4 regions of the Pandoraea norimbergensis genome follow, and region 3 is predicted to be linked to each of the others. Evidence: predicted binding sites of a transcription regulator. Region 3 holds the regulator's gene; each other region holds the start of a gene.
The links. The regulator HrcA, encoded in region 3, represses chaperone genes, less so after heat shock. The targets are predictions, from matches to a motif close to TTAGCACTCNNNNNNNNNGAGTGCTAA.

Region 1 (5,977 bases), 2.3 Mb from region 3:
CGCAATAGCACAAGCCGGCACTGATCGGCTCACTCAACATGACTACGCAAAACTACACGCTCGCATCCTCGCAGGCGGGGCCGGCCTCGCCCGTTCAAAACAAACGCCCGGTATCTGCGGCAATCGCTACACTCGCACTCGCGACCGGGTTGGCGCTGCCAACCGCCGCGCATGCCCAATCAAGCGTGACGCTCTACGGTCTGCTCGATCTCTCGCTCGACTGGTCGCACTCGGGAAACCAAAGCACGTACCGCATGCTCTCCGGTGCGCAAACCGGGTCTCGCTTCGGTTTGAAGGGGTCTGAGGATATCGGCGGCGGCAACCGCATCAACTTCACGCTCGAGAATGGCTTCAACCTGAACAACGGCACCGCCAGCGATTCCACGTCGATCTTCAACCGGCAAGCGTGGGTCGGCGCATCCGGTCGATGGGGCGAGGTCCGCTTCGGACGTCAGAACTCGCCGTTGTACGTGCCGCTGGAAGGAAAGTTCGACGCCACCGGCGCGTCAACGATCGCGTCTGGCCTGAACAGCTTCGCGACGTTGTCGGTGCGTGCAAGCAATGCCATCTACTACGGCACGCCCGATATTGCGGGCTTTTCGGCGCAGGCGATGCTCGGTTTGCGTGACAGCACGACGACACCGCGCAGCGGCATCAACAACTATCACCTCACGGCGTCTTACACACGCGGTCCGGTAGACCTGGGGGTCGGCTATCAATCGGTGGACAGCGCCACGAATGCGAGCACGCTCAAAGCGTTCTTTGGCGGCGGCTCGTATGACTTCGGCACGGTGCGGCTGTACGCGGGCTTTCACCACGCCCAGCAAAGCGATGGCTCGGTGGACAAGAACGTTTATACGGTTTCCGGTGCGTACCGCTTCAACCCGGCGTCGACACTGGCGCTCGTGTACAGCCACCTCGATGACCGCACGCCCGCCGCGCGCAACGCCGATCACGTGGGCCTGATGTATGCCTATTGGCTGTCGAAGCGCACGTGGCTTTATGCGAGCGGGGCAGTGCTGCTCAACAAGGGCACGTCGGCCTATGCGCTGGCTGGGTCGACCACGCCCGGCGTTGCCGTCGCCTACCCGGGTGCCGATGCGCAAGGCGTGCAGATCGGCGTCCAACATCGGTTCTGAGATCCGGGGGCAATCCCCTGACAGTAACGGGCCCCATGCCTTGACGGATGGGGCCCGTTGTCTTTACGGCTGACCGTTTTCAGGCGGGCTCAGTTTGGGTTAGAAACCGAAATCAGCCCCGCCCGCGCCGCCTGCGCCGGGTAGCGCCGGTGCGCTTGCCTTCGGCGCTTCGACGATAGTCGCGTCGGTGGTGAGCAGCAAGCCAGCGACGGAAGCCGCGTTCTGCAACGCCGTGCGCGTGACCTTGGTCGGATCGAGCACCCCCAGTTCCACCAGATCGCCGTATTCGCCAATTGCGGCGTTGTAGCCGAAATTGCCGCTGCCTTGTGCCACCTTCGCGACGACGACGCTCGGCTCATCGCCCGCGTTAGCGACGATCTGACGCAACGGCTCTTCCAGCGCACGCAGCACAATTTTGATGCCCGCGTCCTGATCGGCGTTATCGCCGCGCACTTCCCGCACCTTGTCGCGCACGCGAATCAACGCCACGCCACCGCCCGGCACAATGCCTTCTTCCACCGCCGCCCGCGTGGCGTGCAGGGCGTCGTCAACGCGATCTTTCTTCTCCTTGACCTCGATTTCGGTAGCACCGCCCACTTTGATGACGGCCACGCCACCCGCCAGCTTGGCCACGCGCTCCTGCAACTTTTCGCGATCGTAGTCGGACGAGGCTTCTTCAATCTGCACGCGAATCTGTTTGACGCGCGCCTGAATGTTGACGGCCTCACCGGCGCCGTCGATGACAGTCGTGTTTTCTTTGCCGACTTCGATACGTTTGGCTTGTCCCAACTCGGCAAGCGTTGCCTTCTCCAGTGACAGGCCGGTTTCCTCGGCGATCACCTGACCGCCTGTGAGGATGGCGATGTCTTCGAGCAACGCCCGGCGGCGGTCACCGAAGCCCGGCGCCTTGACGGCAACCGTCTTGAGAATGCCGCGAATGTTGTTCACGACCAGCGTGGCGAGTGCTTCGCCTTCCACGTCTTCCGCGATGATGAGCAGCGGACGGCCGGCCTTGGCGACTTGCTCCAGCAGCGGCAGCAGATCGCGAATGTTGCTGATCTTCTTGTCGTGCAGTAGCACGAACGGCGATTCCAGCGCAGCAATCTGCTTGTCGGGGTCGTTGACGAAGTAGGGCGACAGATAACCGCGATCAAACTGGAGCCCTTCGACCACGTCCAGTTCGTCAGCGAGCGTCTTGCCATCTTCGACTGTGATCACACCTTCCTTGCCCACGCGATCAATCGCTTCGGCGATGCGCTGACCGATCGACTCTTCGCCGTTGGCCGAAATCGTGGCGACCTGCGCGATTTCTTTGCTGGTCGTCGTGGGCTTGCTGATGGCGCGCAAGGCGTCGACCGCCACGCCGACCGCACGGTCGATACCGCGCTTCAGATCCAGCGGGTTGAGCCCGGCGGCCACGTATTTCTGGCCCTCGCGAACGATGGCTTGTGCCAGTACCGTGGCGGTCGTGGTGCCGTCGCCCGCGAGATCGCTGGTCTTCGACGCAACTTCCTTGACGAGCTGCGCGCCGATGTTCTGAAGCTTGTCGGCAAGCTCGATGTCCTTCGCGACGGATACGCCGTCCTTGGTGACGACCGGTGCGCCGAAACTGCGTTCGAGCACGACGTTGCGTCCCTTCGGACCGAGCGTGACCTTCACGGCGTCGGCGAGAATGTTCACGCCTTCCACGAGCTTCGCGCGTGCGGCGTCGCGCAATACGATGTCTTTGGCTGCCATGGGTTGCGCCTTTTAAATATCAGAATGAATGGAGGATTAGTGGGCGGTGACGACAGCGATGATGTCTTCTTCGCGCAATACGAGCAGTTCGTTGCCGTCGACCTTGACGACCTGACCGCCGTATTTGCCGAACAACACGCGCTCGCCAATCTTGACGTCCAGCTCGATATGACGGCCATCCTTGTCGCGGCGGCCGGGACCCACGGCGAGGACTTCGCCTTGATCCGGTTTCTCTGCGGCGCTATCGGGCAACACGATGCCCGAGCTGGTCTTGGTCTCTTGATCGAGACGCTTGACGATGACGCGATCCTGTAAGGGACGAAGGCTCATGACGTTTCCTTTGGCTTCTGTTTGATCGTGGAGAGAGATAGGAAGTCGGTAGCGATTGGCACTCTCGATCACCGAGTGCCAGACTGATTTGCAGTATAAAAATGACAGTGCGCTGCAATCCAATAACCGATTCTCGGATCGATATCTCTACGAAGCATTAGCACGTCAAAAGCACGTCAAAAGCAGGTCAGTAGCGGGGCATCTCCCTTCACCGCTTCGGCTTCACTCAGGCCGTTCGCAACGCCGCGCTCAGCGTCTGAAGCGTGCGTCTGGCCTGCGCATCGGTGAGCCCGGTATGCAGCACCACGTCCCGCACGGGTAATGGGGGAAGGCCAAGACGCTGGCCCACGTCGACAGTGCCGGCCGGGGCTACCCGGTGCGCGAGTGCGGCGACGGCCAGCCCGGCAGTCACGGCTGCCCCGATGGTGCCGACACCACCGCCCACGAAGACCTCGTGCCACGGCACACCCGCCGCGTCCAGTGCGCTCACGGCCATCGCGCGCACGCTGCACGGCTTGGCTTGCGTCGCGAGGGGCAGGCCGCCGTTGGCACTCGGTTCGAAGTCGGTCGCCGCCATCCAGCCGAACGATTGCGCCATGATGCGTTCGCCGTCCAGACGCCGCGTGTCGTGGCGCAACACGATGCACGCGTCGATCTCCGTCGCGTCGTAGCATTCGAGCAATTCGCGTGACGGTGCAATGCGAAGCTCGACGATCACGCCGGGGTCCGCGTCGTGCATGCGTCGTATCAACAAGGGGAGATTGGCGCCGACCAGATGGTGGCTGATGCCGATGGTCAACCGCCGGGTCTGGGCGCTGAATGCCTGTAGCGCCGTTTCATGGGCACTGACGAGCGCGCGGGCGGGCGCCAGAAAGGCGAGTCCGCTAGCCGACAGCCGCACCTGACGCGGCGTGCGATCCAGCAGCCGATGCCCGAGCGTCGCCTCCAGCCGCTTGATCTTGACGCTGACCGCCGACTGGGTGGAGTTCAGCACCTCGGCCGCCCGGGTGAAGCTCTTGAGTTCGACCGTGAGCACAAAGGCCCGCACGGCATCGATATCTAACGCATTCATGATCAGTCATTCGAATTTGTCATCATTGAAATATCCTGCCATGCACTGTTCGAATGGTCGAGCGCTAATTACGATGGCTCCATCAAAGGAGCTACGTCATGCCTCAATATCAGATCGACCCGCCGCGGGAGCCTCGGCACGGCCATTCAACCGGAGAGTCCCCAGTATCGGCAAACGCGTTTGTGATGGCGCATGTGGCCAGCGTGGCGGGCGTCGCACTCGCTGTCGCCCTGCTGACGGCCGCCGTGGTAGCGGTGTGGCGATAGCCGTTCAGGACAGAAGTATCAGGACGGAAACAGGCACTTCCGGATGATGGCGTGTACGCCCCAATTGCCGTTCACCACTTGGGTGACCCCGAAGTCGACGCCGACGGAGAGAATCGCGTTCGCCTCGTCTTCGGTCAGCCCGTTCACCTGCATCAGAAACCGGCGCGCCTTGTAAAAGGCATCTCGCAGGGCGCTGTCCAGTGTCGACTTCAGGTAGATCTGGCTCTGCGCCTTCTGCCCCAACTCGGCGAGATGATTCGGCGAACTGAAGCCGTGGACGATCCACTCCTTTGCGGTCTCCACCAGCGGATACGTGAGGTCCGCAAACGGCGCATTGGCGGGGATCGCCGCCTTCTTGTGCAAGATCAACTGGATCTTGCCGGTGAGCGAACATTCGATGGCCGTGCCACCCAGCTCGGCATCGCCTTGCGACGCGTGCGGGTCGCCGATCGACAGTAGCGCGTCAGGCACTGCCACTTTCAGGAACACGCTGGCCCCGCGCGTGACACGCCAGTTGTCCAGATTGCCGGCATAGCTCGACGGCGGAATCGAGTCGATCAGGCCGTCTTGCGCGGGCGCAACGGCGAGTACGCCGAAGTGCGGCCGCAGCGGGATCTCCACATCCTTCAGCGCGCGATGATTCTTCGTGATCTTCGTGTGGTCGACGGGCACGCCGGGGTAGTCGATGGTCGTGTGCACCACACCGAACGGATCGCGCTGTGGTGTCCATCGGAAGCTGTAGAGTGCGCGGGCGACGCCATCGTTACGTTCGCAGTCGATCTCGAAGACGGTGACCACCTCGCGCTCACGCGGGGCCGTCAGCATGTCCTGATAATGAAATCCCCACCACGCCGACGCGTGCGCGCCGAAGGCCTTGCCTGCATAGGCCGGATTGGCGCTGGGGCGCGGCTGCAACTCGAGAATGCGCACTTCCAGCACATCGCCCGGCATGGCGTCCCTGACGGCGATCGGGCCCGTGCAGATATGCACGCCGAAGCCTTCTCCGGCGCCACGCCCGTAGACAGACGCATCCATTGGGCCAGCGCCACGCCGGTCGACGTTCTTCTGTGTCGCTGTCCAGTGAAAGACGCTCTCGGCGCCCGGGTCGCCTTGCACCATGCGTTCCCAGTCGTCGGTGGCGTGCTGGGTCAGCGTCTCGATCGTGACGGTATCGCCGGAATCGACCGTCAGCACCGGTGGCAGATCGTGGCTCAGATAGCCCCAGTGCACCGACTCGCGTGTTGCGCGCAGATAGTGATGCTGTCCCGCCTCGTGAGGCAAATCGGTATGCGCTGCGTTACCGTCATGGCCTTCGGCAGGGGAACGGTGCGCAGTGCGTAGCGCATCTGCCGCCAATCCGGCAGCCCGTTGTAACGTCGCGGAGGGAAAGTCGGGATGCCCCCGGGAGATGCGTGCACGGGCGGGCAGGGTGC
Region 2 (5,977 bases), 1.7 Mb from region 3:
CATCGGCGAAATCGTCGCAGCCCCCGCCGCAGCGCCCGCTGCCAAACGTTCGTGGCTCACGCGCCTGAAGGCCGGGCTGTCGAAGACCAGCGCCGGGCTCACCGGCATCTTCGTCGGCGTGAAGGTCGACGAGAATCTCTTCGAGGAACTGGAAAGCGCGCTGCTCATGAGCGACGCGGGCGTCGAAGCCACCACGTTCCTGCTCGACGCGTTGCGCAAGAAGGTCAAGGCGGAACGTCTGACCGAAGGTGAACAGGTCAAGCGCGCGCTGCACGACCTGCTGGTCGAGTTGCTTTCGCCGCTGGAACAGAGTCTCGTGCTGGGCCGCGAAGCCCCGCTGGTGGTGATGATCGCCGGCGTGAACGGTGCCGGCAAGACCACCAGCATCGGCAAGCTCGCCAAGCACTTCCAGAGCTATGACCAATCGGTGCTGCTCGCTGCGGGCGACACGTTCCGCGCCGCCGCGCGCGAGCAACTGACGATCTGGGGCGAGCGCAACAACGTCGCGGTCGTGGCACAGGAAAGCGGCGACCCCGCCGCCGTGGTGTTCGACGCCGTGAGCGCCGCCCGCGCCCGCAAGATCGACATCGTGATGGCAGACACGGCCGGGCGCCTGCCCACGCAGTTGCATCTGATGGAAGAGCTCAAGAAGATCAAGCGCGTGCTCGGCAAGGCCGCCGACGGCGCACCGCACGAAGTGCTGCTCGTCATCGACGCCAACACCGGCCAGAATGCGCTCGCGCAGGTCAAGGCGTTCGACGACGCCCTGCAACTCACGGGCCTCATCGTCACCAAGCTCGACGGTACGGCCAAGGGCGGCATTCTCGCCGCCATCGCCCGCCAGCGCCCGGTGCCGGTCTACTTCATCGGCGTGGGCGAGAAGGTCGAAGACCTGCAACCGTTCTCGGCGCGCGAGTTCTCCGACGCATTGCTCGGGTAAGACCGCCCCCCTCGCCAAAGAACAACGGCCCGCACTCATCGAGTAGCGGGCCGTTTTTTTCAGCGCACGTTCAGCGAAGGCTCAACACATCAGGCCGCGCCAGCGCGCCGCCTCACCTCATCACAACTGCTGCGCGATCAGCCCTGCGCAGAGTCCCCACATCATCACGCCGACGATGCCGTCGAGAATCTGCCAAGCCCGCGCGCGGGAGAACAGCGGGGCCAGCAATCGGGCACCGTAGCCGAGCGTAGTGAACCACAGCACAGACGCGGTCATCGCCCCCGCCGCAAACCATGCATTCCCGGGTGCTGACTCGCGCGCACCGATGCCGCCGAGCAGAATCACCGTATCGAGATACACGTGCGGGTTAAGCAGCGAGAGCATAAGCACCAGCACCAACGCGCGCTGCCACGTCATCTCCTGCGTCGCCACGCGGCTGCCGTCGGCCTGCAAGGCACCGGTGCCGCGAAACGCCGCCCGCCACGCGCGCAGCCCGTACCAGAACAGAAACGCCGCACCGCCCCACGTGACGGCCGTCAGAAAGCGCGGATAGGCCGCAATCAGCCCGCCCATGCCCGCCACACCGGCCGCGATGAGTGCCATATCGCAAATGGCACAGACCGCGACAGCGAGGCCGACATGACGCTTCAGAATGCCCTGCCGCAAGACAAATGCGTTTTGCGCGCCAATCGCAATGATGAGGCTGGCGCCGAGCGCCATGCCCCGCCAGAAAGCCGGATCGATCATCGAAGCGCTTACTCTGCGTCGGGTTGCGCTTCGGGCGTGGCGCGCTGGAAGGCGTCGAGCGTGAGGCAATGTGCGTTCACGGCCGCAATACGCGGGAACGGCGTCATGTCGATCTTGAAGCGATTCGCGTTGTAGATCTGCGGCACGAGGCAGCAATCGGCCAGCGTAGGCGTGTCGCCGAACGTGAACTTGCCGGGCTGCGGCTGCGCTTGCAGACGCGCTTCGAGCGACGTCAGTCCTTCGATCACCCAGTGCACGTACCACGCGTTCTTCTGCTCCTCGGTCACGCCGAGGTCGTGCTTCAGGTAGCGCAGCACGCGCAGATTGTCGATCGGATGGATATCTGCCGCGATATCGAGTGCCAGCGCACGCACCTGCGCCCGGGCAACCGGGTCGGCCGGCAGCAAGGCGGGCGTCGGGTGAATGTCTTCCAGATACTCGATAATCGCGAGCGACTGGTGAATGTTCACGTCACCATCGACAAACGTCGGCACCAGCGCATTGACGTTGAGCGCGCGATACGCGGGCTTGAGTTGTTCGCCACCGTCGCGCACGAGATGCACCGGCACGGTGTCGTAGTCGAGGCCCTTCAGATTGAGTGCGATCCGCACGCGATACGCGGCGGAACTGCGGAAATAGCTGTACAGCGTGGACATGGCGCTCCTCAATGACGGGATATTCCGGGTAAGCAGGCGGCGGGACGGTCGACAGACGTCGTCGCGAGTGCGGTATGTTGCATGGCACTCGCCACGCCCCGCACAGACACGAGATGGTACTTGAAGCGTTGCCCGCTGCAACACCTGATTGCGTATGATGGAAGCCTGACTTCGCCGCTGTCTGCGCCCTGCATGTTCCCTGCTTGCGCCCCGAATGTGCCCCGAATGTGCCCTGTAGTGCGGCCCGAAGTCGCCGACTCCCCATATCTCGAACCCCTGACGCGTCATGACCACTGCTGCTCCGTTTGCCTGCGCACCGCTGCTCAAAACCATCGCCCGGGGGGCCAAAGGGGCACGGCCGTTGAGCGCTGACGAAACGCGGATGCTATTCGATGCGATTCTCGCGGATCGCGTGGCGCCCGCAGAGCTTGGCGGCGTGTTGATTGCGTACCGTATCAAGGGCGAAACACCGGTGGAATTGCGCGCGATGCTCGATGCCGCCCACGCCACCTTCACGCCACTCAAGGCCCCCGACGATGCACCGCCGCCGGTGCTGCTGCCGAGTTACAACGGCGCACGCAAACAGCCCAATCTCACACCGCTGCTGGCTTTGCTGCTCGCCCGCGAGGGCATTCCGGTGCTCGTCCACGGTCAGCATCACAGCGGCGCGAATCGCGTGGGGACACAGGCCATCTTCGCCGCGCTGGGCCACGCGGCTTGCCAGTCGGGCGCCGAGGCGGAAGCAGCGCTGCGCACCCGCCGCGTCGCATATTTACCGATTGCCTCGCTATCGCCCGGCCTCGAACGCTTGCTGGAAATGCGCGCCGCACTGGGCGTACGGAATTCCGGGCACACGGTCGTGAAGTTGCTTCAGCCCTTCGCCGGACCGGCATTGCGGCTGGTGAATTACACCCACCCGGAATACAAAGAAACGCTCGGCGAAATGTTCGCCGACGCGGCCAACAGCCCGGCGCCCGGCGTGCTGCTCGCACGCGGCACCGAAGGCGAACCGGTCGCCGATGCCCGCCGTCAGGGCGCGATCGACGGCTTCTCCGATGGCGTACCCCGCGCGTGGCAAGCCGCCGAGGAAGGTGCCTCGGGCGCACCGCCCGCCCTGCCCACCGCCGATGCCGAGGCAACGGCGCGCTGGATCGAGGCTGTGCTGGCCGGCGACGTCTCGATCCCAGCCCCGATCGCACGGCAAGTCGAGGTGATCCGGCTGGCACTGGGCGTCAAAGGCTGACTGAGCCGCCGCAAATCGGCTTGCACAGGCGGCAGTTGCGCGACGTCCGGGCGCAATCCATCGTCGTCGGGCGAAATTCGGTGATATCAGGTTTTTTCAGCAAAAATATGATATTTCCGGAACATTTCATCCCGAAACACATCAAATCTTCTGCTTTGAAGTACACGCTCGAAGCGTGTCATCGAGAGGGCTGCCGAGACGGCCCGGGTGAACGACAAGGTGCGGGCCGATAACGTATTGGCGGTGTGCCGCCACGCCGTTATTCAGCCGACGCCATCCGAGTTGCCTGCCACGAGATGAGCCGCCAGGCTTCGGCCTCGCGGACATGGACCGCCGTATAGATCATTTGCGATTCCAGCGAGCCGGTGGCGGTTTCCAGCTCCACCAAGAGCTTGCCGATCACTACGACGGTGTCGCCGAACTGGTGAAGTTGCTGATCCGACGACTGAATGTCGAGATAGCGGCGGCGGCCGGACGTCAGTGCGCCCAGAAATTGCTGTTTTGTTTCGCATTTGCCGTTCGAGTGAACGTAGCGAACGCCCTCGGCCAGAAGTGAGTCCAGTTTTTCGACGTCGACCTCGACCATCGCGGAAAACCGCGCTGCTTCGAGCTCTCGGATTGCGTCGATATGCTTTCCAGCCATGCTGACCTCCCCTCTCGCCGACACCTGAACACACGCGACTTGGGTTGCAATTTACACCATCCACGTCACGTTTGCGCCAGTGACTTTTCCCGGAACCCCGGGGCTGCTGGAAAACCCCGAGACCTCGGAAACTTCCCGCCCAGTAAGGGTTCTAACGTCTTTAGCACTCGTCTGGAGAGAGTGCTAAAATGCTTTCCCAGAGGCTAACCAGGAGTCCACCACTTGAGTACTGCCGCCACTTTGCATCCGACGACGCCGGCCACCGGCACGGCGCCGAATTCTCGTGCCCTTGCTATTGCCCCGTCGGCATTGATGCTGCCGGGCAGTCTGGGCAACATCGACAGCTATATTCAGGCTGTTCACCGTATTCCGCTGCTGACCGCCGAGGAAGAGCAGTCGCTCGCCAAGCGTCTGCGCGACAACGACGATCTCGAGGCCGCCCGCCAGCTCGTGCTTTCGCACCTGCGACTGGTGGTTTCGATCGCACGTAACTACCTCGGCTACGGGCTGCCGCATGCCGACCTGATTCAGGAAGGCAATATCGGTCTGATGAAGGCCGTGAAGCGCTTCGACCCCACGCAGGGCGTGCGACTCGTGTCGTATGCCATGCACTGGATCAAGGCCGAGATTCACGAGTACGTCCTGAAGAACTGGCGCACCGTGAAGGTCGCGACGACCAAGGCACAACGCAAGCTGTTCTTCAACCTGCGTAGCCAGAAGCAAGGCCTGCAAGCGTTCACGCCGGACGAAATCGATCAGGTCGCCCGCGATCTGAATGTGAAGCGCGAAGACGTCATCGAGATGGAAACGCGCATGTCCGGCGGCGATATCGCCCTCGAAGGCCACAGCGACGACAGCGACAGCGCCAGCTTCGCCCCGATCGCCTACCTTGCCGACTCGCATCAAGAGCCGACGGCCGTGATCGCTGCCCGCGAACGCGACCATCTGCAAAGCGACGGTCTGCAAACGGCGCTTGGCCGTCTGGACCCGCGCAGCCGCCGTATCATCGAAGCCCGCTGGCTGTCGGTGGAAGACGACGGCAGTGGCGGCGCCACGCTGCACGAACTGGCTGACGAATTCGGCGTCTCCGCCGAGCGCATCCGCCAGATCGAGGCCGCGGCAATGAAGAAGATGAAGGGTGCGCTGCAAGCGTTTGCGTAATCCCGGCTGACATCGGCGCGCGTCTACGTCAGGACGTGCGACACGATGTCACAGCGACGCCCCACGGCGTCGCCTGAACACAGCAAAGCCCCGCGATGATTCGCGGGGCTTTTTGCTTTCTGGCGCCGGGCAAAGTTCGCAGACCAATTGCTTAGGACTTGATGCATCGCAAGGTCTACCGGCAGACCGGTCGATAGAATCGCTTCGTACGTGGCCATGCTACGTGCGAAGGACGGCCCGGGGGGCTGCCCGACGCGCCGGACCCTTGTCTCGAACCCGCTTCTCATCGACTGCCCGCCGAGGCAGAAGATCCGCATCGAACCAGCGTCATCTGCGTGTCATCCGCCCCCATCCGCCGCGGTTTGACATTTTTAAGCGATAAGGCACAATGCCTCGGAAGTCGACGCTGTTTCCAACACACGACTTTCGACGCCAGGAGCCGTCACGGATGGACACCCACTCTCCTAGCAGTCCGAAGCCTCCCGCCACGGCCACGTCTTCGGCGGTGGCGCATTCCGCCCTCGTCACCTGGCTGATCAGGCGCTGGCGTACCCGCCCTTCCCGTTTCATGCTCGAAATCCTGATCG
Region 3 (5,977 bases):
ACGCGAGGCTGCGGCTGCGCCGGTTGCTGGAACGGCTGCGGTTCCGGACGCTGGGCCTGCGGGTGCGACTGATACTGCTGCGGGCGTCGTGCCGCCTCGGCGTCGTTGGGTTCCGGACGCTGCGGCTGGGCGGCCGGTGCGGTCGGCGCGGCCTGTGAAGTCGGATTCTGACGGTGCATCTGCATGTCGCGCTGTGCCGCGTCATGGCCCGGTTGGCCCGGTTGACCCGGTTGGCCCGGCTGGGCCGGTTGTGCCTGCTGTCCGCGCTGCCCCGGCTGACCATTCACTTCGCCACGCACCGTCGGCGGTTCCGGACGGCCCGGCTGCCCCATCTGACCCGGTACACCGGGCGGATGCGGCACACCCGGTACGCCCGGTACGCCCGGTACGCCCGGTTGACCCGGCACCCCGGGCTGTCCCGGCACTCCCGGTGCGCCATGCATCGCTGGCACGGCGCCAGTGGCAGGCAGCGCGCCGGTATGGTTCAGCGCAGGTTGCGCACCATTCGGACCGCTCGGCCCGTTCTGCCCGATCGGTGCACCCACTGGCCCGCGCGTCCCGACCACGGTCACGCGCGGCTGAACATGCGCTTGCGGTGCGGCAGCGCCCGGACGGTTGTTCGGTGTGAACGCCAGCGGCGTGCCGCCGGCATTGGGCACGGCGTGCAGGTTGCTCGTCAGCTCACGCGACGCCATCGGACGCACCACCGGCGCACGCGTGGCCAGCACCGGGCGGTTGAACGCGGCCATCGGCGGCACCCCCGCGGCGGGACGGCTGTTGCCGACCAGACTCTGCTGCACCGGCGCGACGCCCGGCGTGTTGCCCACTCGCCAGTTCTGACCGGCTCGCGGCGCCGCCAACGCCGTCGGCGCACCGACCGGGCGGCCCTGCACGAAGGCTTGCGCGGGCATGGTCGACACGGCACCGCGCACGTTGCGGTTCACGTAGATGTTGTTGATATTGGTAACGTTGTGGACGTTATTGATGTTGTTGATGTTGGTCGTGCTGATCACCGTCGAACGATTGATGTTGGTGACGTACGACGAACTGGCGTGATATGCCGGGCGATACGGGTCATGCGGTCCGAGTGCGAACCATGCCAGCCCGACGCCGCCGGCGGCAAACGCCACGCCCCACTGGTTGCCACCGCTGCTGCCGCCAACCCAGCCGACGAGTGCGGGCGCGTACACCGGACGCACGGCCACCGGCCCGGGCACCCAGCACCACCGCGTATCGACATACGCCCAGCGGCCATAGTGATAAGGCGCGAAGCCCCACGGCGCTTCGTCCACCCACGTCCAGCCCCACGGGTCGACCCAAACCCAGTGCCCCGTGCGGTACGGCGCCCAGCCGGACGGCACGCTCGACGGCACCCACACGGCGCCATAGGTCGGCGTGTCTTGCCACGAGCCGTAATCGTCGAGGCTCTCAAAACCGGTCATGTCGCGCGGCACATAGCGGGCGGAGACGGACGCGTCTTCGCGAGCATCGCGCTCACGCACCCATTGATCGAACGCGTCGGCGGCCAATGGCCCGGTCGGTTGCTGCACGAGGTTTTGCCCGGTGAAGGCGACGCGCTGCCCCTGACGCAGCGGCACCGACGCGCCTTGTCCGTACACGGTGCCCGCGCCTTGCCAGACGCTGACGGTGGTCACGCCATTCGGATCGACGTCGATTCGGTACTCGCCCGCCTGCTGCGGCACGAAGGCGAGATTGGGCGTATCGATTTCGTAAGGCTGGTTGGGATCGTAGCTGCGCAGACGCAAGCCGACGGTGCCTTGCGTTACGTTCAGTTGCACATTCTGGTCGGTCACGGCCGACAGCGTGACGCTGGTGGAGGCACCGATGCGCACCGCCGTGCCACCCACATGCATCTCGGCGCGGCTATTGCGGTCGACCCAGACGGCGTCGCCGGTGGTGAGCGGGCGATTGCGGTCGGCATAACGCCAGTCGGTGGTACCGGCGGGCGCGTAGGTCACGGTGCCGTCGAACTCGCCGAGCCGCGCCACGCGTCCGGGCGGATCGGCGCTCTGGGCTTGTGCCAGCGCGGGGGCGACCAGCGCACCGATGGCGCCGAACATCAGCCCGGCGCCAAGTAAGCGAACCACGGTCCGCCATGAATTCAGGGGTTTCATACCGACTCCCGGCCCTTCCGGCGGACCCGCATGCGTAGCGTGTGCTGCGTGCCGCCTTGTTGTTCTGTCCGAATCCTTCGGCGAGTCAACCAGCCCATTCACCCCGCCATAAGTGACACCTTGAGCGTAAGCCTGCCGCTTGTGACAGCGTGTAAATGAATGCTACGGGTTTGTAACGCGAATGCGTCGGGAATGCTGGCGAACCGGGCGATGCTGGCTAGCGCCCTCGCCCGGGCTCAGTGCTGGCTGAGCGCGTTGGAGAGCAGCTTGGCCGTGATATCGACGATCGGAATCACGCGCTCGTACGCCATGCGCGTCGGGCCGATCACGCCCAGCGTACCGACCACTTCGCCGTCCACTTCGTACGGTGCAGTCACGACGGTCATCTCTTCGATGGGCACCAGACTCGATTCGCCGCCGATGAAGATCTGCACGCCCTGCGCGCGGCTCGACACGTCGAGCAGTTGCAGCAGGCCGGTCTTCGACTCGAACACGTCGAACAGCTTGCGCAGCCGTTCCATGCTGGACGACAGATCTTCGACACCGAGCAAATTGCGCTCGCCCGAGATCAGCACGCTCTCTTCGCGCGTGGTGTCGGCCATGGCATCACTGCCGGCATCGACCGCCGCTTGCATCAGCGCGCTCATGTCGGAACGCAGTGCATCGAGCTCGCCACGCAAGTAAGCGCGCACATCGTCGAAGCTGTGACCGCCGAAATGGGCGTTCAGATAGTTGCCGGCTTCGACCAGTTGGGCGGGCGAGTAGTCTTTTTCGGTGAGGATGATGCGGTTCTGCACGTCGCCGTCGGGGGTGACGATGATGAGCAGCACGCGTTTTTCAGACAACCGCAGGAATTCGATCTGGCGGAAAACCTGACTGCGTCGCGGGGTCAGCACCACGCCCGCGAACTGCGACAGGTTGGACAGCACTTGCGCGGCGGACGCCACCAGTTGCTGCGGTCCGGCCGGTTGCAGGCGATTTTGCACCTGCGACGCGAGGCGATGTACCGCGTCTTCGAGCGGGCTCACGGAGAGCATGGTGTCGACGAAGAGACGGTAGGCGCGCGGCGTGGGGATTCGACCGGCAGACGTATGGGGACTGGCGACGAAGCCCAGCGCCTCAAGGTCGGCCATCACGTTGCGGATGGTCGCCGGAGAGAGATCGAGGCCTGAATAACGGGAAAGCGTGCGCGAACCGACCGGTTGGCCATCGGCGATGTACCGTTCGATCAGGGTTTTGAGGAGAGTCTGCGCACGTTGATCTAGCATGGCAAAAATTGTAACGCGAAACGTACGCACGCGGCGTTTGGCGCGAGGGCGTGTCGGCACAATGGCACAGCCTGACTTTGCGCGGCATACGCGATGGTTGCTGTCATCGACTTATGGTGTAATGGCGGCATGAAAACAGGGAGCCCTTTCAAGACCGTAGCGCTCGTCGGGAAGTACCATGCCGACGGCGTTGCCGAACCATTGCTCACGCTCGCGGCATGCATTGCCCAGCGCGGGCATCACGTCGTCTTCGAGCGCGATACGGCGCATAACATCGGCGCCGGTGCCGACCCGTACGGCACGCTCGATATTCAGGAGATCGGCACGCAGACCGACGTCGCCGTCGTCGTGGGTGGCGACGGGACGATGCTCGGCGTCGGCCGTCAACTGGCCGCGTCGGGGGTGCCGCTGATCGGTGTGAACCACGGGCGCGTGGGTTTCATCACGGATATTCCGCTCGACGATATGCGTCAGGTGGTGCCGGCGATGCTCGAAGGTCATTTCGAAGCGGAGCAGCGCACGCTGCTCGCCGCGCGCATCGACCGCGACGGGCAGACGCTGTTCGAGACGCTCGCGTTCAACGACGTGGTGGTGAACCGCTCGGGCATCTCGGGGATGGTGGAACTGCGCGTAGATGTGGACGGGCGCTTCATGTACAAGCAGCGCTCGGACGGCCTGATCGTCGCCACGCCGACCGGCTCGACGGCTTACGCGCTGTCGGCATCGGGCCCGATCCTTCACCCGCGTCTCGGCGGGGTCGTGCTGGTGCCGATTGCGCCGCACGCGCTGTCGAACCGTCCGATCGTGCTGCCGGACTCCAGCGACATCGTGATCACGATCACGGGCGGCCGCGAAGTCGGGGCGAACTTCGATATGCAGTCGTTTGCGGAACTGCGTCAGGGCGACAAAATTCTGGTGAGCCGCTCGGAGCATCAGGTGACGTTCCTGCATCCGGTCGGCTACAACTATTACGCGACGCTGCGCCGCAAGCTGCACTGGAACGAACATATTTCGGACGAAGACGCACCGCAAAACTGAGTCTGCCCACACGCCACCCCACCCGGTGGCGTGTGTTTTTGTGGGCGGGGAGCGCACGCCCGCTTAAACACAGGCCAAACACCGGCCCAACACTGGCTCTCCCGTTCGTCGCAAAGTCCCCTTATCATTGACGCTTCCCGCTGGCCCGCCGGGCCGGTGTCCGAACGTCAGGCACCCGATACCCCATGCTACGCAGTCTCTCGATTCGCGATTTTGTGATCGTCGATCGTCTCGATCTGGAATTCTCCGCCGGTTTTACGGTGTTCTCCGGCGAGACCGGTGCAGGCAAGTCGATTCTGATCGATGCGCTCGCGCTGGCCATGGGCGAACGAGGCGACGCCAGCATGGTGCGCACGGGACAGACGCGTGCGGATATCACGGCAGAATTTGCGGCGGATGCCGAAGCGCGCCCGGATCTAGAGGCGTGGCTGCAAGTGCAAGCGCTCACGCTGGAAGAACACGGCGGCGTGCTGTTGCGCCGCGTGCTGGATACGACCGGGCGTTCCCGCGCGTTCATCAACGGCACGCCCGCGACGCTCACGCAATTGCGCGAGCTTGGCGAGATGCTGGTGGACATTCACGGCCAGCACGCGCATCAGCAGTTGCTCCGCCCTGACGCGCAGCGCCGCCTGCTGGACTCGCACGCGGGTGCTACTGGGCTCGCGGCGGATACGGCGGCGGCACACAAGGAATGGCGGCGTCTGGTCAAGCGCTGTGAAGAAGCGCAGGGCCGCGATCGCGAGCTGCAACTGGAACGCGAACGTCTGGAATGGCAGACGGCAGAACTGGACAAGCTCGGCCCGCAGGAAGGCGAATGGGATGAGGTGAACGCAGAGCATCGCCGCCTCTCTCACGCCGCGAGCCTGATCAACGGCGTGCAGAGCGCGCTCGATGCGCTGGCCGAAGCGGACGGGGCGATCGTGCCGTCGCTGGGGCATGTGGTGCACCAGATTCGCGAACTGGCAGAAATCGACACAGGGCTCGCCGACGCGCTCGCCGCACTGGAACCCGCCGAGATTCAACTGCGCGAAGCGGTGCATTCCCTCTCGCACTACGCACAACGCATCGATCTCGATCCGGAACGACTGGCTGTCGTGGAGCAACGTCTCGACGCCCTGCACTCGGCGGCGCGCAAGTTCCGCGTCACGCCCGAGAACTTGCCTGCGGAACACGCCGAACGACGTGCGCAACTGGAAGAACTGACGGCGTCGCAAGATACGGCGGCGATGCAGGCCGCCACTGATGCGGCGCACGCGGCTTATCTCGAACTCGCCAAGACGCTGTCCAAAGCGCGCGCGAAAGCCGCCGCCTCGCTGTCGCGCGAAGTCACCCGCGCGATGCAAGACCTGTCGATGCCCGGTGGACGCTTCGAAGTGGCCATCACCCCCGCCGCCGAACCACAATCGTTCGGGCTGGAGACGGTGGAATTTCTCGTGGCCGGTCACCCCGGTGTGCCGACGCGCCCACTCGCGAAAGTCGCCTCCGGCGGCGAACTGGCGCGTATCAGCCTCGCGCTGCAAGTCATCGCCAGCAGCG
Region 4 (5,977 bases), 2.4 Mb from region 3:
CGTCTCTTGCGAGACTTACATGCCCATGCCCATGCCGCCCATACCGCCCATGTCGCCCATACCGCCGCCCATCGGGGCATCTTCCTTCGGCAGTTCGGCAACAGCGCAGTCGGTCGTCAGCAGCAGGCCCGACACCGAAGCGGCGTTTTGCAGCGCGGTGCGCGTGACCTTGGTCGGATCGACAACGCCCATTTCCACCAGGTCGCCGTACTCGCCCGTCGAGGCGTTGTAGCCGTAGTTGCCCTTGCCAGCAATCACGTTGGCCACGACGACGCTGGCTTCTTCGCCACCGTTCGCGACGATCTGACGCAGCGGCTCTTCCATCGCGCGCAGCACGATCTTGATACCGGCGTCTTGGTCAGCGTTGGCGCCCTTGATGTCGGCAACGGCCACGCGAGCACGCAGCAGTGCAACACCGCCGCCCGGGACGATGCCTTCTTCCACGGCAGCGCGGGTAGCGTGCAGCGCATCTTCGACGCGTGCCTTCTTTTCCTTCATTTCGACTTCGGTCGCAGCACCGACCTTGATCACGGCAACACCGCCGGCCAGCTTGGCCACGCGCTCTTGCAGCTTTTCACGATCGTAGTCGCTGGTAGCTTCTTCGATCTGGGCACGGATTTGCTTGACGCGTGCTTCGATGTTCACGGCTTCGCCAGCACCATCGATGATGATGGTGTTTTCCTTGCCGATTTCGATGCGCTTGGCTTGGCCCAGTTCGTTGAGCGTTGCCTTTTCCAGCGTCAGGCCGATTTCTTCAGCGATGACTTGGCCGCCCGTCAGGATGGCGATGTCTTCGAGCATGGCCTTGCGGCGGTCGCCGAAGCCCGGAGCCTTGACGGCGCAGGTCTTCAGGATGCCACGGATGTTGTTGACCACCAGCGTTGCGAGGGCTTCGCCTTCGACGTCTTCAGCGATGATCAGCAGCGGACGGCCAGCCTTGGCGACTTGCTCGAGCACCGGCAGCAGGTCACGAATGTTCGAGACCTTCTTGTCGAACAGCAGGACAAACGGGTTGTCCAGGATGGCGACTTGCTTTTCCGGGGTGTTGATGAAGTACGGCGAGAGGTAGCCGCGGTCGAATTGCATACCTTCGACAACGTCCAGCTCGTCTTGCAGCGACTTGCCGTCTTCGACGGTGATCACGCCTTCCTTGCCAACCTTGTCCATCGCTTCGGCGATACGGTCACCGATCGACGAATCGCTGTTAGCCGAGATCGAGCCGACTTGAGCGATTTCCTTGTTGGTCGTGCAGGGCTTGCTGATCTTGCGCAGTTCTTCGATCGCAGCGGCGACAGCCTTGTCGATACCGCGCTTCAGATCCATCGGGTTCATGCCCGAGGCAACGTACTTCATGCCTTCGCGAACGATCGACTGAGCCAGCACCGTAGCGGTGGTGGTACCGTCGCCGGCGTTGTCGCTGGTCTTGGAAGCCACTTCCTTGACCATTTGCGCGCCCATGTTCTGGAGCTTGTCCTTGAGTTCGATTTCCTTGGCGACCGAGACACCGTCCTTGGTCACGGTCGGGCCGCCGAAGCTGCGCTCGAGCACCACGTTACGGCCCTTCGGGCCCAGGGTCACCTTGACGGCATTGGCCAGGATGTTGACACCCTCGACCATCTTTGCACGAGCGGAATCGCCGAAAACGACTTCTTTAGCTGCCATTGCAATAACTCCTTGAATTCTTTACGTAGATGTCTGGGGGGACAGTCTTACTTGACCAGAACGGCCATGATGTCTTCTTCACGCATGACCAGCAGTTCCTGGCCATCGACCTTCACGGTCTGGCCGGCGTACTTGCCGAACAGGACACGGTCGCCCACCTTCACGTCGAGCACGATCGACTTGCCTTGATCGTCTTTCTTGCCCGGGCCAACCGCCAGGATCTCGCCCTGATCCGGCTTTTCAGCGGCGGCTTCAGGGATCACGATGCCCGATGCGGTCTTCGTTTCGTTGTCCAGGCGCTTGACAATAACGCGGTCATGCAAGGGACGAAGGTTCATTACAAGCTCCTCTTTTCTCTCAGTGAGATTGTCAAAACGATATATGCAAGATGTTGCATATAAGATGAATTCATGACGTTAGCACTCTACACCAACGAGTGCTAATTATAGGGACGGGGTTTTACGATTTCAAGACGCGGGGTTTTCCCGGAGGTGAATATTCTTGTCGGCGGCGGCTCGGCGTCGACGGGATCGACGCCACTTTGGCGGGCGGTTGTCCCGTTTTTGACGATGCCTGGCCGCTGAGAGTTCCCTCGCCTAGCTGGCGCTCGGTGTCCGCCAGCGCCTGCCGAACCATGACAAGTTCGGCAGAAACCGAAACAGCCCATGCGCATCGATCCATCGGGCGTACGCCACATAGACCGGATCGCGAGACAGATGGCGCTCTTCGGTCCACGCCCGCATCGCATAGAGGCCGTTGACGCCCAACAGCAGCAGGCAGTGGCGCAGCGCCTCATCCACCGGCCCGCGCGCCACGAAGGGGATGAAGATCAGCCACCACGACAGGTTCTTCGCCACATACGCCGGATGCTTGGTCCAGCGATAAGGGCCGTTGGTAATGATGCCGCGATGGGTGAGGTTGGAGAAGCGGCCGCCGAAACTCACGGTGGCCCAGACGTAAATCATGGTCAGCAGCAGGATCGCACTGCCCCAGATGCCATAAAGCAGCGGTGACCCCCACAGCCACTCGCCCCATGCGAAACCGGTGTCGTAATGCAGATACTGGCGGCCGATCAACGACCAGAACGGCTCGTAACACGCCAGCGCCACCGCCCACCCCAGCATGGTCGGCTCGGCCGAGCGCAGATGCGTATCGGCAAGGCGCAACGTCAGCAGGTAGCCCATCACCGTCAGGCCCACATCGACGAAATAGCACAGGCCGTACAACAGATCGAACCACGGCTTGAAGCCGGTGAGCTGACTGACATCGGCGTTCAGGAATCGGGCGAGGTCGTTGCACAGGTAGCCGAACATCAACGGCAGAAAGAACCCCTTCACCAGCCAGCCGAGCAGATGCTGCCCGACGATTCGGCGGTCTACGTTGGCCCACTGCAACGTCACGAGCTGGCCCACGTGCCAATAGCCGTCCAACGGCTGCGGCATCCTGCGATCGACAAAGTAGAGATACGGCAGCGCCAACACCAGCAATGGCGGCACTATCAGCGACAGCATCCGGTAGTAGCGATCGTAAAAGTCGCCGTGATATTCCGGGAACAGCCAGTACAGCAGCGCGACGAACCCCAGACTGCCCAACAGGCCGGTGAACTTGACCATCGTGCGAGACCACGACGGATCGTCGCGCTCGAAACTCAACCCCGTCGACGCGCGCCGATAAGTCTTCTGCCACAGCAGGTCCACCAGCAGCACCGTCGCCGAAGTCATGCCAACCATGAACAGTGCACTCGCGACGATGTCGCCCCCGAAAGGACGGTAGGCGCGTAGCAGGACCAGTGACAGGAGAAAGGCCGCGAAACCGGCGGCCCCGACCGCGCCGTGTGTCGCCGAGCGTGGCCGCGCGGGCACGGCTCCATCAGGATTGCCGGGGCCGCCGGGGCCGCCGGGGCCGCCGGGGTTGCCGGGGTTGCCGGGGTTGCCGGGGTTGCCGGGGGTATCGCGGTTGCCGGGGTTATGGCGTGCGGTGTCGGTCACGGTACCAGTCATGTCGTTCGTCATGTCTTCCGTCATGTCGTCCAATCGGTGGCACTACGAGGATACGGTGTCGCTCGTCACGTCCGCGCTCACGACAGTTGCCGCCCCACGATTCCAACCTTCCTGACCTACGCGGGCAGCCCGCGCACGTCGCCATCATAGCGTGGCGCAGCCACGCATAGGCGACTACTCAAAAGAGGGGATCGCCACCGTCAACACTGCGTGCTAACGTCAGCCCCGGCCTCGCCGCAAAGCAACACAGGCAAGAACCTGCGGCATCCAAGCCTCACGTTTCGCACCCTGCCCCTGCCTTTGCTTCGGAGACCTCTCGCGATGACCGCCTTTCGCCCCACCCGCCGGCAAGCCCTGCAACTTGCCGCCGCCTCACTCGCCACACCGGCGTTGCTCACGCCCGCCGCCAACGCCATCGCAGCGGGCCGTGCAGACCTCGACGCCGCCGTGCGCCGCTTCGGCGCCCTCGCGCCGCAAACGACGAGTTGCCTCGTCCTTGCCGACATCCCGTCGGGTGGCTGGCAGTCAGCCTATGCGCCGGACCGGATGCTGTTCGTCGGCAGCGCGGTCAAGACTTACATCCTCGGGCAGTTTCTGCTCGATGTGGAATCCGGCTACAACCAACGCTCGGAGACCCAACTCTGCGACGTCAACGACGCCGTGCGCACGCCGGGCAGCCCGGTGCTGATCGGGCTCACCGGACAAACCCAGTACCGCACCGCACTCGAAGCGATGATCTCGCACAGCGACAACTTGGGCACCGACATTTCACTCGCTGCCGTCGGCCCCGATCGTGTGCGCGAACTGCTCAAGCGTGTGGGACTGACCACGGCGCGCATCCCGGACTCAACCCGCAAGCTCTTCTCCTATCTCGCGGGCGCTGCGCCGGGCGTCGATCTCGGCTGGGCCGGCATGCAGAAGATGGAACGCAATGAAGACCTCGGACTGAAGCCGCGCACCGACGTCATCAACGATCACGAAACGATGACGAGTTCCGCCGCCGATCTCGTCAAGTGGTATCGGCAAGTGCTGCGCGGGAAGCTGTTCGCGAAGCCGTCGTCGCTCACCGAATTCAAGCGCATTTCCGCCATGGCCGACGCCGTGTGGATGGCCGTGCCCGACGGGCTGCTCGCGTATGGCAAGGGCGGCAGTCTCGATTGGGAGAACTTCCACGCGCTGTGCTTCGCGGGCGAAATGCTCGTGGGTAAGACCCCGGTGACGTTCTGCTTCACGTCCAACTGGCTCGACGGCAAGACGAGCGTCGAGCGCACAGGCGAGTTCATCGCCGCCGCCAGCGACGTGCTCAAGGCGGCCGCCAAAGCCGCCGCCTGATCCGCGCAAAAAACGCACAACAACAAAGGCCTGTCCCGCGATCGAAGCGGGTCAGGCCTTTGTCATGACGTCACGTCAGAAGTGTTTCGCCAGTCGTAACGCCGCACTCTGTACCGTCTGCGAAGGTGCGGTGCGCAAGCTGTATTCGGCACGCATTTCCAGCCCCTTGCCCGAGAGCAGCTCCACCCCCACGGCGAAGTTGCCGTAGACGCGGGGTTGCGACGACGAAATCACGAAGGGTGCACTCGGAAACTGCACCAGCGACACTTCGGTACTCACATCGCCTTTCGACGCAAAGCTCATACCGAGCGACAGATAAGGACGCAGCGTCACGCCGCGATAGTCGAAGCGCCCTCCCACCTCGACAGTGGGACTCAGTACCGCCGTCGTGCGCCCCTGACTTTGCACCGCGAGATCGAGCACCCCCGCCCCGCTTTCGCTGTACGCCCCGCTGCGGTCGTACACGACATCGAGATCCGCATATGGCTTCACATACCAGTCGGCGAAATTCACCTGATACGACAGTCGCGACCGCGCCCCGACAAAGAACGCATCGGGCTTGCTCGTCGCCCGCGCGACAGCCTCCGGATAGTCGATCGTCCGGTTCTGCGTACCGCTCTCGTAACCGCCCAACAGCGCCAGTGCGATCTGCCACGGCCCCATCTGCCGCTTCAACGTCACGCCGCCACGGAAGCCGTCACTCGACACATCGAGCGAGCGATCCGACGAGCGCGCATGCGTCACCACATAACTCGCCGAGCCACCGAAGAACCAGTCCGGCGCAATCTCCTTTTGCGCGCCGAACTGATATGTCACCTGCTGGCTGCGGAAACCGACGTCATCTGCCGTATCGAAACGATCGGCACGCGTGCCGATCACACGCCCCCACACACAACTGCCCTCGGCCAGACGTGTGCCCACGCCGTCGAACTGCGGACAACTCATCAGCCGATTCAGGAAGTCGTAATTTTCGTGTCCGCGCG

Region 1: a site for HrcA is predicted at 3,262-3,288, ahead of AT302_RS12035 (co-chaperone GroES). Genes of this name have one in related genera too.
Region 2: a site for HrcA is predicted at 4,390-4,416, ahead of rpoH (RNA polymerase sigma factor RpoH). Genes of this name have one in related genera too.
Region 4: a site for HrcA is predicted at 2,079-2,105, ahead of AT302_RS05830 (co-chaperone GroES). Genes of this name have one in related genera too.

What each region holds. Positions count from the first base shown of each region.
Region 1 is NZ_CP013480.3:2,733,688-2,739,664, forward strand. It holds gene AT302_RS12025 (porin) at 39-1,139, shown strand; gene groL (chaperonin GroEL) at 1,239-2,876, opposite strand; gene AT302_RS12035 (co-chaperone GroES) at 2,913-3,206, opposite strand; gene AT302_RS12040 (LysR family transcriptional regulator) at 3,433-4,278, opposite strand; gene AT302_RS12045 (acetamidase/formamidase family protein) at 4,563-5,977, opposite strand, start outside.
Region 2 is NZ_CP013480.3:630,507-636,483, reverse strand. It holds gene ftsY (signal recognition particle-docking protein FtsY) at 1-940, shown strand, start outside; gene AT302_RS02870 (LysE/ArgO family amino acid transporter) at 1,061-1,687, opposite strand; gene maiA (maleylacetoacetate isomerase) at 1,696-2,343, opposite strand; gene ybiB (DNA-binding protein YbiB) at 2,630-3,586, shown strand; gene AT302_RS02855 (nuclear transport factor 2 family protein) at 3,846-4,229, opposite strand; gene rpoH (RNA polymerase sigma factor RpoH) at 4,452-5,390, shown strand; gene cydP (cytochrome oxidase putative small subunit CydP) at 5,839-5,977, shown strand, end outside.
Region 3 is NZ_CP013480.3:5,075,406-5,081,382, forward strand. It holds gene AT302_RS27885 (DUF6600 domain-containing protein) at 1-2,135, opposite strand, end outside; gene hrcA (heat-inducible transcriptional repressor HrcA) at 2,372-3,403, opposite strand; gene AT302_RS22160 (NAD kinase) at 3,497-4,441, shown strand; gene recN (DNA repair protein RecN) at 4,627-5,977, shown strand, end outside.
Region 4 is NZ_CP013480.3:1,284,847-1,290,823, reverse strand. It holds gene groL (chaperonin GroEL) at 16-1,662, opposite strand; gene AT302_RS05830 (co-chaperone GroES) at 1,710-2,000, opposite strand; gene AT302_RS05825 (isoprenylcysteine carboxylmethyltransferase family protein) at 2,259-3,686, opposite strand; gene AT302_RS05820 (serine hydrolase) at 3,984-4,994, shown strand; gene AT302_RS05815 (autotransporter outer membrane beta-barrel domain-containing protein) at 5,070-5,977, opposite strand, start outside.